Regions from separate parts of the Agarivorans sp. Z349TD_8 genome, predicted to be linked through region 3. Evidence: predicted binding sites of a transcription regulator. Region 3 holds the regulator's gene; each other region holds the start of a gene.
What was found. The regulator MetJ, encoded in region 3, represses methionine synthesis genes. The targets are predictions, from matches to a motif close to TAGACGTCTAGACGTCTA.
Positions count from the first base shown of each region.

Region 1 (3,288 bases), 370 kb from region 3:
GTTCTGCTTGTTGAAAGCAAGCTTCAACCTGTTGCGAAAGTTGTTGCACCTTAAGATCCAAAAAGCCGAAAGGATAATCGCTGATTATACGCTTTCGGCTGCTTCAAGCTAGTGAAGCTTGGGTTTATAGGCCAGCATCGGCTTTCAGGGCTTCGGCTTTATCGGTTTGTTCCCATGGGAACTCGTTGCGACCAAAGTGACCATAAGCGGCTGTGGCTTGATAGATGGGGCGCTCCAGGTCGAGCATTTTCAAAATACCATAAGGGCGAAGGTCGAAATGCTTGCGTACCAAGGCAATCAATTTGTCTTCAGCGAGTTTACCACTACCAAAGGTTTCGATACTAATAGAAGTCGGCTCGGCGACTCCAATCGCATAAGACACTTGAATCTCACAACGCTCTGCTAAACCTGCTGCGACAATATTCTTGGCGACATAACGGCCTGCATAAGCGGCACTACGATCCACTTTTGATGGATCTTTACCGGAGAAAGCCCCCCCGCCATGACGCGCCATGCCGCCATAGGTATCCACAATGATCTTACGGCCAGTTAAGCCACAGTCGCCCATTGGCCCACCAATGACAAAACGACCTGTGGGGTTGATATGGTACTGGGTTTTGTCATTGAGCCACTGTGCTGGAAGCACTGGTTTAATGATTTCTTCCATTACCGCTTCACGCAAATCTTCGGTGGAAATGCTGTCGCAATGTTGGGTCGAAAGGACTACTGCATCGATCCCGGTAATGATGCCATTCTCATAAGCAAAGGTAACTTGAGATTTTGCATCTGGGCGCAACCAGCTTAAGACTCCATTCTTGCGAACCTCTGCTTGGCGTTTGACTAGTAGGTGAGAGTAGGTAATAGGTGCTGGCATAAGCACATCGGTTTCGTTGGTCGCATAACCAAACATTAAACCTTGGTCTCCGGCACCTTGTTCTTCTGGTCGAGCACGGTCAACGCCTTGGTTGATGTCTGGAGATTGTTTCCCAACCACGTTTAATACCGCACAAGAATCTGCATCGAAACCCATGTCGGAGTGGGTATAACCGATTTCTCGTACCGTTGAGCGAGCTAATTCTTCAATATCCACCCAGGCTGAGGTTGTGATTTCCCCGCCAACCATCACCATGCCCGTTTTGACGTAAGTCTCACAAGCTACACGGGCTTTGGGATCCTGGGTTAAAATTGCGTCCAATACAGCGTCAGAAATTTGATCTGCAATTTTGTCTGGATGCCCTTCAGACACTGATTCTGAAGTAAACAAGTGTGTAGTCATGTGATTGGACTCTCTTAGAATGTAATGTTGATGACGTATAGATGGATGACCATCTGGACGTCTATTCTAGTTTCGCTGACTTTATTTTTCCACTCTATTCGCTCATTAAATCATGAATCTGCGAATAATCTGTGAGAATGGCTACCCTCGCGACTGAATCAGGGGGCTTGCAGCAATACTGTTACCGGGCTTAAAGCCCACTTTACTGATGATTTTTATTTGGGAAGCGCTGAATCAAATGTTATGTACCATATAACAAGTCGCTGCTGAGTGTTGCCGACGAGGGACGAAAAGAACAAGCTCAGCAATTGTGCTATCGTTCTTGGCGATGACTTTAACTTTGGGCTCGTGCTTTCCGATGTGATGGCTGTATATCTGGGTCATTTACTATTTTGAACCGTAATGCCTGATCCTTACGCACAGCGATTGCGAGTTTAGCTTGTTTTACTATCCTCGTGACTTTCGTTGATCTGACGTTTGATTTCAGGATTGTTACGCAGTGATTGCTTCAATAGTTCAGAATATAGTGATTTCCCTTTCAAGGCTTGGGCAATGAAGGTCGCTCCTAAACAAGTAACCAGTAACGGCAAAATGAGCTGGTAGTTATCGGTCATCTCAACCACTAAAATGATGCCGGTGACTGGCGCTCGAACTGTTGCGGCAAACAGAGCCCCCATGCCAGCAATGGCAAAGATGCCTGGTTCAGGAACCAGGTCAGGAAAATAACTTGCCATTAAGCTGCCATATGCTAATCCAAGCAGAGTGCCCAGTGCGAGCATGGGAGAGAATACTCCCCCAGGTGCAGCCGAACCAAAACTCGCAATGGTCGTAAATAAGCGAAGCACAAACAATAACAGGCAAACACCCCAAACAATTGGATTTCTAAACAACTCGGTGATGAGTTCTACTCCGCCGCCGGTGATATCGGGAACCAAGCTTTGCAGGGTCGCAAATACTGCACCAAATGCCGCACCTGTCATCACGATCCGCGAAATTCGGTTTTTTTGGAGCTGTTGTACTTTAGCCGTGGTACTCAAGACCCAACGGTTAAAGTTAACGCCAACAATACCAAAAATAATTCCTAGTAAAGCGAATAACCACAGAGAGTTGAGTGCTGGAATCGAAAAGTTCGGAATATCCATCACTGCCGATTGGCCATGAATCGAGCGCATCACAATGGTTGCCGCGGCGCTAGACAAGGTGACGCATTTGAATGAGGTAATGCTATAGCGAAATTGCGGCCGCATCTCTTCAATTACAAATAGCACGCCGGCCAAAGGGGCGTTAAAGGCGGCCGCTAAACCAGCGGCAGCACCCGCCGCTGTTAAGATATGGGTGGCGTGTTGATAACGTTTGGCCCTGCCGGCAAACATTCGACCTACCGAACCACCGATTTGAATCGAAGGACCTTCTCTTCCAAGTACCATTCCGGAACTGATGGTGAGCGCCCCAGCGAAGAACTTTATCGGTAGCACTCGACGCCAACGGATATCATGTAAGCCATCCAGAGCGCCTTCTAAGTGCGGGATCCCGCTTCCTGAAGCTTCCGGCGCAAAGCGAGCCGTTAACCAAAATCCCAAGGCGGTGATCAGAGCGCCAATCAAGGCACCTGCGATAATACTTAAGAAAGGACTTAGCGAAGCGCTCTCGACTAAGTGAATCCGAAAGTCACCAACCCAATTAATCAGTTCTTCAAACATCGCGATCACTAAACCGACGGTTGCGCCAACAAAGCCAGAAAGAGCAATCAGAACCATGTAATCGTATTGGGTGGTAAAGAATTTAGGGGTGGTTCGGTGCTTGATTAATCCACCTTGAAAAAACCGAAAGTTGGGAGACTTAGGCATTTTAAATCTAAAACCTTAATAGCAAGAATGACTTCAACGTATGAATAATTATTCATACGTCCATAAAATTAATCAGCGCTTAGTTGGGGTGAAAGTAAATCACCATGCTGTTTCGTTGGTGCCGACTCAGCGGTTCAAACATATAAAATAAGCTCTTGTCGCAGG
Region 1 is NZ_CP194037.2:4,035,740-4,039,027, reverse strand. Features, by position in the region: gene ACRRS1_RS18060 (SprT family zinc-dependent metalloprotease) at 1-49, opposite strand, end outside; gene metK (methionine adenosyltransferase) at 125-1,276, opposite strand; gene clcA (H(+)/Cl(-) exchange transporter ClcA) at 1,711-3,123, opposite strand.
Region 1: the regulator MetJ is predicted to act here: its motif matches at 1,323-1,340, upstream of metK (methionine adenosyltransferase).

Region 2 (3,288 bases), 1.1 Mb from region 3:
TGGGTGACTCTGCTGCTGATCTTGCTGAGCTATAACCAGATTAAGCATCAATATGCCTTCGTTGCGGCCGCGTAAAATCGCTAAGGCGCGGTGGGAAGGAACTTTACTGAGCGCTTCTTGGTAATCGAAGTAGTCTTGGAATTTTTGGCCTGTTTGCTGCTGTCCTTCAATGACCGTTGTACTCACTAAGCCTTGTGCTTGTAATAATTGGCGGAGTGATGCAAGCAGTGGTGCTTGAACAGCAAAACGTTCCATGAGAATAAACTTGGCACCATCGAGGACGGTTTTACTGTCGTGAAAGCCTGCTTGTGGATTGAAGTAGGCCGTGGCAAGTTGCTCGGGGGCGGTATCGGGTTGAGCTAATAGTTGCTCTGCCAGTGGCTCTAAACCCGCTTCAATGGCAATTTGTCCTTTGGTTCGGCGCTTTGGCTTGTAAGGCAGATAAAGATCTTCGAGCTCAGTTTTGGTGTTGGCTCCCATAATTAGCTGTTCGAGTTGCGGGGTTAATTTTTCTTGTTCATGAATCGATTTTAGAATGCTGCTGCGTCGTTGTTGCAAGTCGCGCAGGTAAGTTAAACGCTGTTCCAATAATCGCAGTTGACCATCGTCTAAACCTCCGGTGGCTTCTTTTCGGTAGCGGGCAATGAAAGGAACGGTGGAGCCTTCGTCTAGTAATTGAATCGCAGCACTGACCTGCGCTGGCTTGGCCTGAATATCGGCGGCAATTTGTTGTTCTAGTGTTGACATATGCTTGCTTACATTGAGAGAGCCGCAAGGCGGCAGATAATGGCCACTATCATATGGCGTTCTGTTTTTGCTTCAAGTATAAATTGGTCTCGGCTAGTAATTGGCATAAGCTCTGCTCGCAAGGTCGAACCGCCTAGCAAGTTCGGTGCTTGATTTATAGGGCGCGCATTCGATCGGCTTTCAGTCTAAACCAATAACCAACAGCTATAAATTTAATCACCAAAGACAAACTGCGCTTAGAGGCCTGGATGTTATGAAAAGTAATTTAATAACTCGTGCCGGTTGGCATAAACTCGACCAAGAGTTGAAATACTTGTGGAAGATAAAACGTCCGGAGGTGACTCAGGCCGTCTCTGAGGCCGCCGCCTTGGGTGACCGCTCGGAGAATGCTGAATATAAAGAAGGGAAGCGAGAGTTACGCCGTATCGACTCTCGTTTGCGTTTCCTAAATAAACGTTTAGATGTACTGCAAATTATTGATCATTCTCCGCAACAAAACGGCAAGGTCTATTTTGGGGCTTGGGTCGCCTTAGAAAATGAGGATGGGGATAAGGTACGTTATCGAATTGTTGGCACTGACGAGATTGATCCAAAGCTGGGTTATATCACCATCGATTCACCGATGGCGCGTGCTTTAATTGGCAAACAAGTGGATGACGATGTATTTGTGAATACTCCTGCAGGCATCAAGGAATGGTGGGTGACGGCGATTCAATATCAAGCATTTGAAGAGTACGAGGATGGATCTTGAGCACTGAGCCTAATTTGCTGATGTTGAATTATTTTCATTTAAAGCAAGTAATAACATGAGCTGATTGACTATATAGAAACTCTTCTTCATATTTAGCGGTATAGACGTCCAAATGTCTTTTATGGAGAAGGTTAATGGGATTTCATCACGCACAACAAATTGAATCACTCAATCAAAGCTTAAGCGAACTTAATCGTGATATTAACGTGTCCTTTGAGTTTTTCCCGCCAACCACCGAAACCATGGAGCAAACGCTTTGGGCTTCTATCGAGCGTTTACACACTCTAAAACCGAAGTTTGTCTCGGTCACTTATGGCGCGAATTCAGGGACTCGTGATCGCACCCATAAGGTGATTAAGGCGATTAAAGACAGAACTGGTTTAGCTGCCGCGCCTCATCTTACCTGTGTTGATTCTACCCCTGAAGAATTACGGCAAATTGCTCGCGATTATTGGCAAAGTGGGATCCGGGATATTGTTGCGCTGCGTGGTGATTTACCGGTCGGAGCGGCCAAACCCGAGATGTATGCGAGTGACTTGGTCAGTTTATTGAGGGAAGAGGCTGAGTTTGATATTTCGGTAGCGGCTTATCCTGAAATGCATCCTGAGGCAAAGAGTGCGCAGGCAGACTTGTTGGCTTTAAAGCGAAAAATGGATGCGGGTGCTAATCGGGCTATTACGCAATTTTTCTTTGATGTTGAAAGTTATTTGCGCTTTCGTGACCGTTGTGCAGCGATAGGTATTGAGGGCGAAATTGTCCCGGGAATTTTACCTGTCTCTAATTATAATACTTTGAAGAAGTTTGCTTCTTTTGCCAACGTGAAGGTGCCACAGTGGTTACATAAACAGTTTGCAGGTTTAGAGCATGATCAGATGACTCGTAATCTGGTGGGGGCGAGCGTGGCTATCGAAATGGTGAAAGTCTTGTCGCGTGAAGGGGTCAAGGATTTCCACTTTTATACCCTTAATCGCTCCGAACTTTCTTATGCGATTTGTCATACTTTGGGGGTCAGGCCTGAGCTTCAGGCGGTGGCTTGCTAGTCTAGCGGCTACCAACAGCAGTCCCCAGCGGCGCGAGCAGACTACTTGAGCTTGACCAAGCTTTCCGCGTGGATGATTGTTAAATGGGCTGAGGGGCATGGAGAATCATCAGACCTTTATCATCCCGCTCGGAGAAATAATGCGGACTGTGTTTATAATAGGGTGCTCATCGCCACGCTGAGTAACCACATCACCAGTGCATAGTACCAGTTATTTTGCAAAATTCGCCGGCTCGAACAATGATAACGGCCGGTCATGGTGAGGCCTACTCCCGATAGAGGGCTGCTACCAGTTGAAATGGCCCAAGAGCTTAGGAACAAAAAACCCAGTTGGCTGGGGCTTGGCTCCAACGGCAGTAATAAGGGACTGGCCAGCGAAATGCTAATCACCGGATGAATACCGAGGATGCCAGCAATAATCATCAGCGCCAATACTGTCGCAAATACGGGGGTTGTAAAGCTAAAATTTGCGAGGTTGATTGTGTCTGGATAGGCTAACAGGATCCCTTTGATGCCTGCCGAAAATACCCCTGCAGCAAGAAACAGCAGAAACTGACCGCCGACATTGGGCAGTTTGTGATTAATGAACTGACGAACGCTAGTGCGCGATGTACCTTGATTAAAGGCGAGTGCTGCTAAAGGGGCAAGACAGGTGATGATTAAAATAATGCTTAAGTCTGGTAAACCAAAGTGCAAGCCAATTACCAATAGCGCTAAGCAGAGCGGGATCATTAAGCTATCCGGTTTGATT
Region 2 is NZ_CP194037.2:513,230-516,517, forward strand. Features, by position in the region: gene ACRRS1_RS02225 (Tex family protein) at 1-747, opposite strand, end outside; gene greB (transcription elongation factor GreB) at 1,001-1,498, shown strand; gene metF (methylenetetrahydrofolate reductase) at 1,633-2,538, shown strand; gene ACRRS1_RS02240 (hypothetical protein) at 2,691-3,288, opposite strand, start outside.
Region 2: the regulator MetJ is predicted to act here: its motif matches at 1,592-1,609, upstream of metF (methylenetetrahydrofolate reductase).

Region 3 (3,288 bases):
ATTCGGCAAGCGGGTTTATCCGCTAAACACGCCGCCAACAAGGGGGTACTGCGCGCAACATCTACCTGCGGTTGGGCCGCTAATTCGGCTTTGAAAAACTGTCGTGAATCCATCCACTCCGCAGCACAGTCTTGTTCGCTTAAAAGGGCGGCCAATAATCTTGCTGACCAACGCTCACCATAAGAGAGTAGTTCGTTAATGATAAAGGCATTAATATCCGCCTCTAGCAAATGAGCAATTTGTCGATGCTCTGCGACAAGCTCTCGCTCGATCACTTGCGCCCTCGATTCACTCAATAAATCCTTAACTAGCTGCGCCTGAAACTGAATCAAAGCGGCTAAAGCTTCCGCAGCGGCATTATCGGCTTGTTTCGCCAAATCAATGATATTCAACAAACGATTGGTGGTTTTACCCGCAGCCGATACCACAATGAGATCTTGCGCTTGCGAATGCTGCGCAACAATACCCGCCACTCGTTTGAAACAGCTAGCGTCAGCGAGGCTACTGCCACCAAATTTATGGACATGTCTATTAACTACCGACATGAAGTTCTCCTGTACAACTTTTAGCCAAACGAAAGATTGGCAAATGCCTGCTGTAAATCATTCACTAAATCTTCCGCTTCTTCTAAACCAACCGATACCCGTAACAATTGCGCCGATATTCCCGCTTCGGCCAATGCCTCAGGCGACATTGCCGCGTGGGTCATAGTTGCTGGATGAGCGATTAAACTCTCTACCCCGCCCAAAGACTCAGCCAAAGAAAACAACTGTAAGCCTTTCAGAAATTTCACCATTTGAGTTTCATCTAGCGCAACTTCAAAGCTTAACATAGCTCCAAAGCCAGATTGTTGTTGTTGGGCTAACGCATGACCGGGGTGCTCTGCTAAGCCGGGATAATAAATCGCAGACACCAAAGGCTGCTGCTGCAGGCATTGAACAATAGTTTGAGCATTGTGTTGGTGAACATTCATCCGAGCTTTCAGAGTTCTTAAGCCCCGCAGAGTTAAATAGGAATCAAAGGCTGAGCCTGTTAAACCTAGACAATTCGCCCACCAGCTCAAGCTTTCTGCCAATAACTCAGTTTTTGCCACAACCATACCCGCCACCACATCAGAGTGACCATTAATATACTTAGTCGCCGAATGCACCACAATATCGGCCCCCAGTAAAATTGGATTCTGTAATACAGGCGACAAAAACGTATTATCCACAACTACCAAAGCCCCCACAGCATGCGCTTGTTGAGCTATTTTTTGAATATCCACAATCCGCAATAACGGGTTGCTGGGAGTTTCTAACCAAATTAACTTTGGTTGCTTGGCGAGGGCGGTTTGCAAGCTCTCGCTATCATTTTGATCGATAAACTCGACTTCAAAGGCCTGCTTCTTCGCCAAACTGTCAAACAGGCGATAACTTCCGCCATAACAATCGTGCGGTGCGATCAACAAATCGCCAGGCGCTAACAAAGCGGTCACTAAATGAACGGCCGACATGCCGGTATTGGTGATCACCGCCCCTGCACCATGCTCTAGGTTGGCAATCGCATCGGCTAATATTTGACGGGTTGGATTACCAGAGCGACTGTAGTCAAACTGCCGCTTTTGCTTAAAATCGGCGAAACTATAATTACTCGACAAATAAATTGGCGGAACCACCGCTCCGTGTTGGCTATCACTCTCAATACCACTGCGAACCGCAATGGTGGCGGCGTGAAGATCTTTTAATGACATGTGTTCACTGACTCCCTCTAATTATGCTGCCACTTTACCACTCCCCGTAAAGACGTCAACACTTCTAGACGTCTAAATGTCTTTGCTCTTGGATTGCTAAGTGGCTTTTCCCCCGTTACAATAGGGTTTCTTTGGTTTGGTGTGTATTCAAGTATGTCGACAGATTGGAATGGTGAGTGGATCAGCCCTTATGCTGAACACGGAAAAAAAAGCGAACAAGTAAAAAAAATAACGGTATCAATACCTTTAAAAGTATTGAAAATACTGACCGATGAGCGTACCCGTAGACAAATTAACAATCTACGACACGCCACCAACAGCGAGTTGCTCTGCGAAGCATTTTTACACGCTTACACTGGGCAACCCCTGCCCGATGATGCCGATCTACAAAAAGATAGACCCGACCCGGCCTTAGAAAAAGCCACCGAAGCTGAATTGGATAAAGAAGATTAAGATTTTGCAAAGCCGCTCATTGAGCGGCTTTTTTGTTAAATACTAGACAAACACTTTTGAATAAGCTCACTTATCTTGCAGGAACAACCGCCCACGGCAGAGAGTTAAGCACTTGCTTGTACTTTATATGACTTTTTATTTCGTCTAAACATACATAAGCCAGCAATACCAAATGCCGCAAGAAATATCGTGGATGGCTCGGGAACAGATGAAACACTAATGTTATCGAAACTTTGACCGAGTCTGTTATTAAACAAGCCAACTTGTCCTTGGCTGTACAAACTGCTGGTTAAGGTAGTGACCAAAGTACCATTCACAAATGCTGAGTAGGTATCTCCGAACACATCGATTTTTAAATGAATATCACTTTTAGATGGGAATAATGCACCAGAATGCTTTAAAGCTGGTGAATTGCCACCATTTACGAATTCGTGCCAGTAAACCCCGGTACCTCCACCACCAAGACCTCCTGTGATTAAGGCTATTCCGTTAAAAAGCCCCCCATTGTATGAACTACGAAGAACTACACCGCCATCCCATACATCATTAATATCCAATTCAACAGAAAAATCCCTTAAATCTGTCGGTAACAAGCTAAATGCTTGATTCCCTGATGTAGACTGGTATGCACCACCTTTATCATTCCAGCTACCCTGTTCATTTCCCCATAAAGGAGATGCGGCAGAATCAAAATCATCTGTAAATATGACTGCCGCAATGCTTGACCCAGCAATCGACCAGATTAAAATAACCTTAACTACAAATTGAAAATATATTTTCATTGCAAAAATTCCTTTTAATTGTTTAATTCTAAATTACGACTGTTGACACTGCTATATAACGTCCCAACACAATCCTTCAAAAATTCAATATGGTTTTCTCCCTCTAAATAAAGAAACTATATCTACAGATTCATTCCGCTTAAACATTCTCAAAAAAAACATAACCTATTGAATTTAAAGTGCATGTCAATAAAAACATTATAATAAGAAAGGTTATGTGAATTTAAAAACATAGAGGCGACTACTTTTACTCAATCACCTTAGATAGAAAGGGCGTTGTTGCAGGGCAAACAGCTTCGTAATAACCCCTGAGCTACAAGG
Region 3 is NZ_CP194037.2:4,405,320-4,408,607, forward strand. Features, by position in the region: gene metL (bifunctional aspartate kinase/homoserine dehydrogenase II) at 1-545, opposite strand, end outside; gene metB (cystathionine gamma-synthase) at 566-1,732, opposite strand; gene metJ (met regulon transcriptional regulator MetJ) at 1,886-2,185, shown strand; gene ACRRS1_RS19895 (PEP-CTERM sorting domain-containing protein) at 2,290-2,967, opposite strand.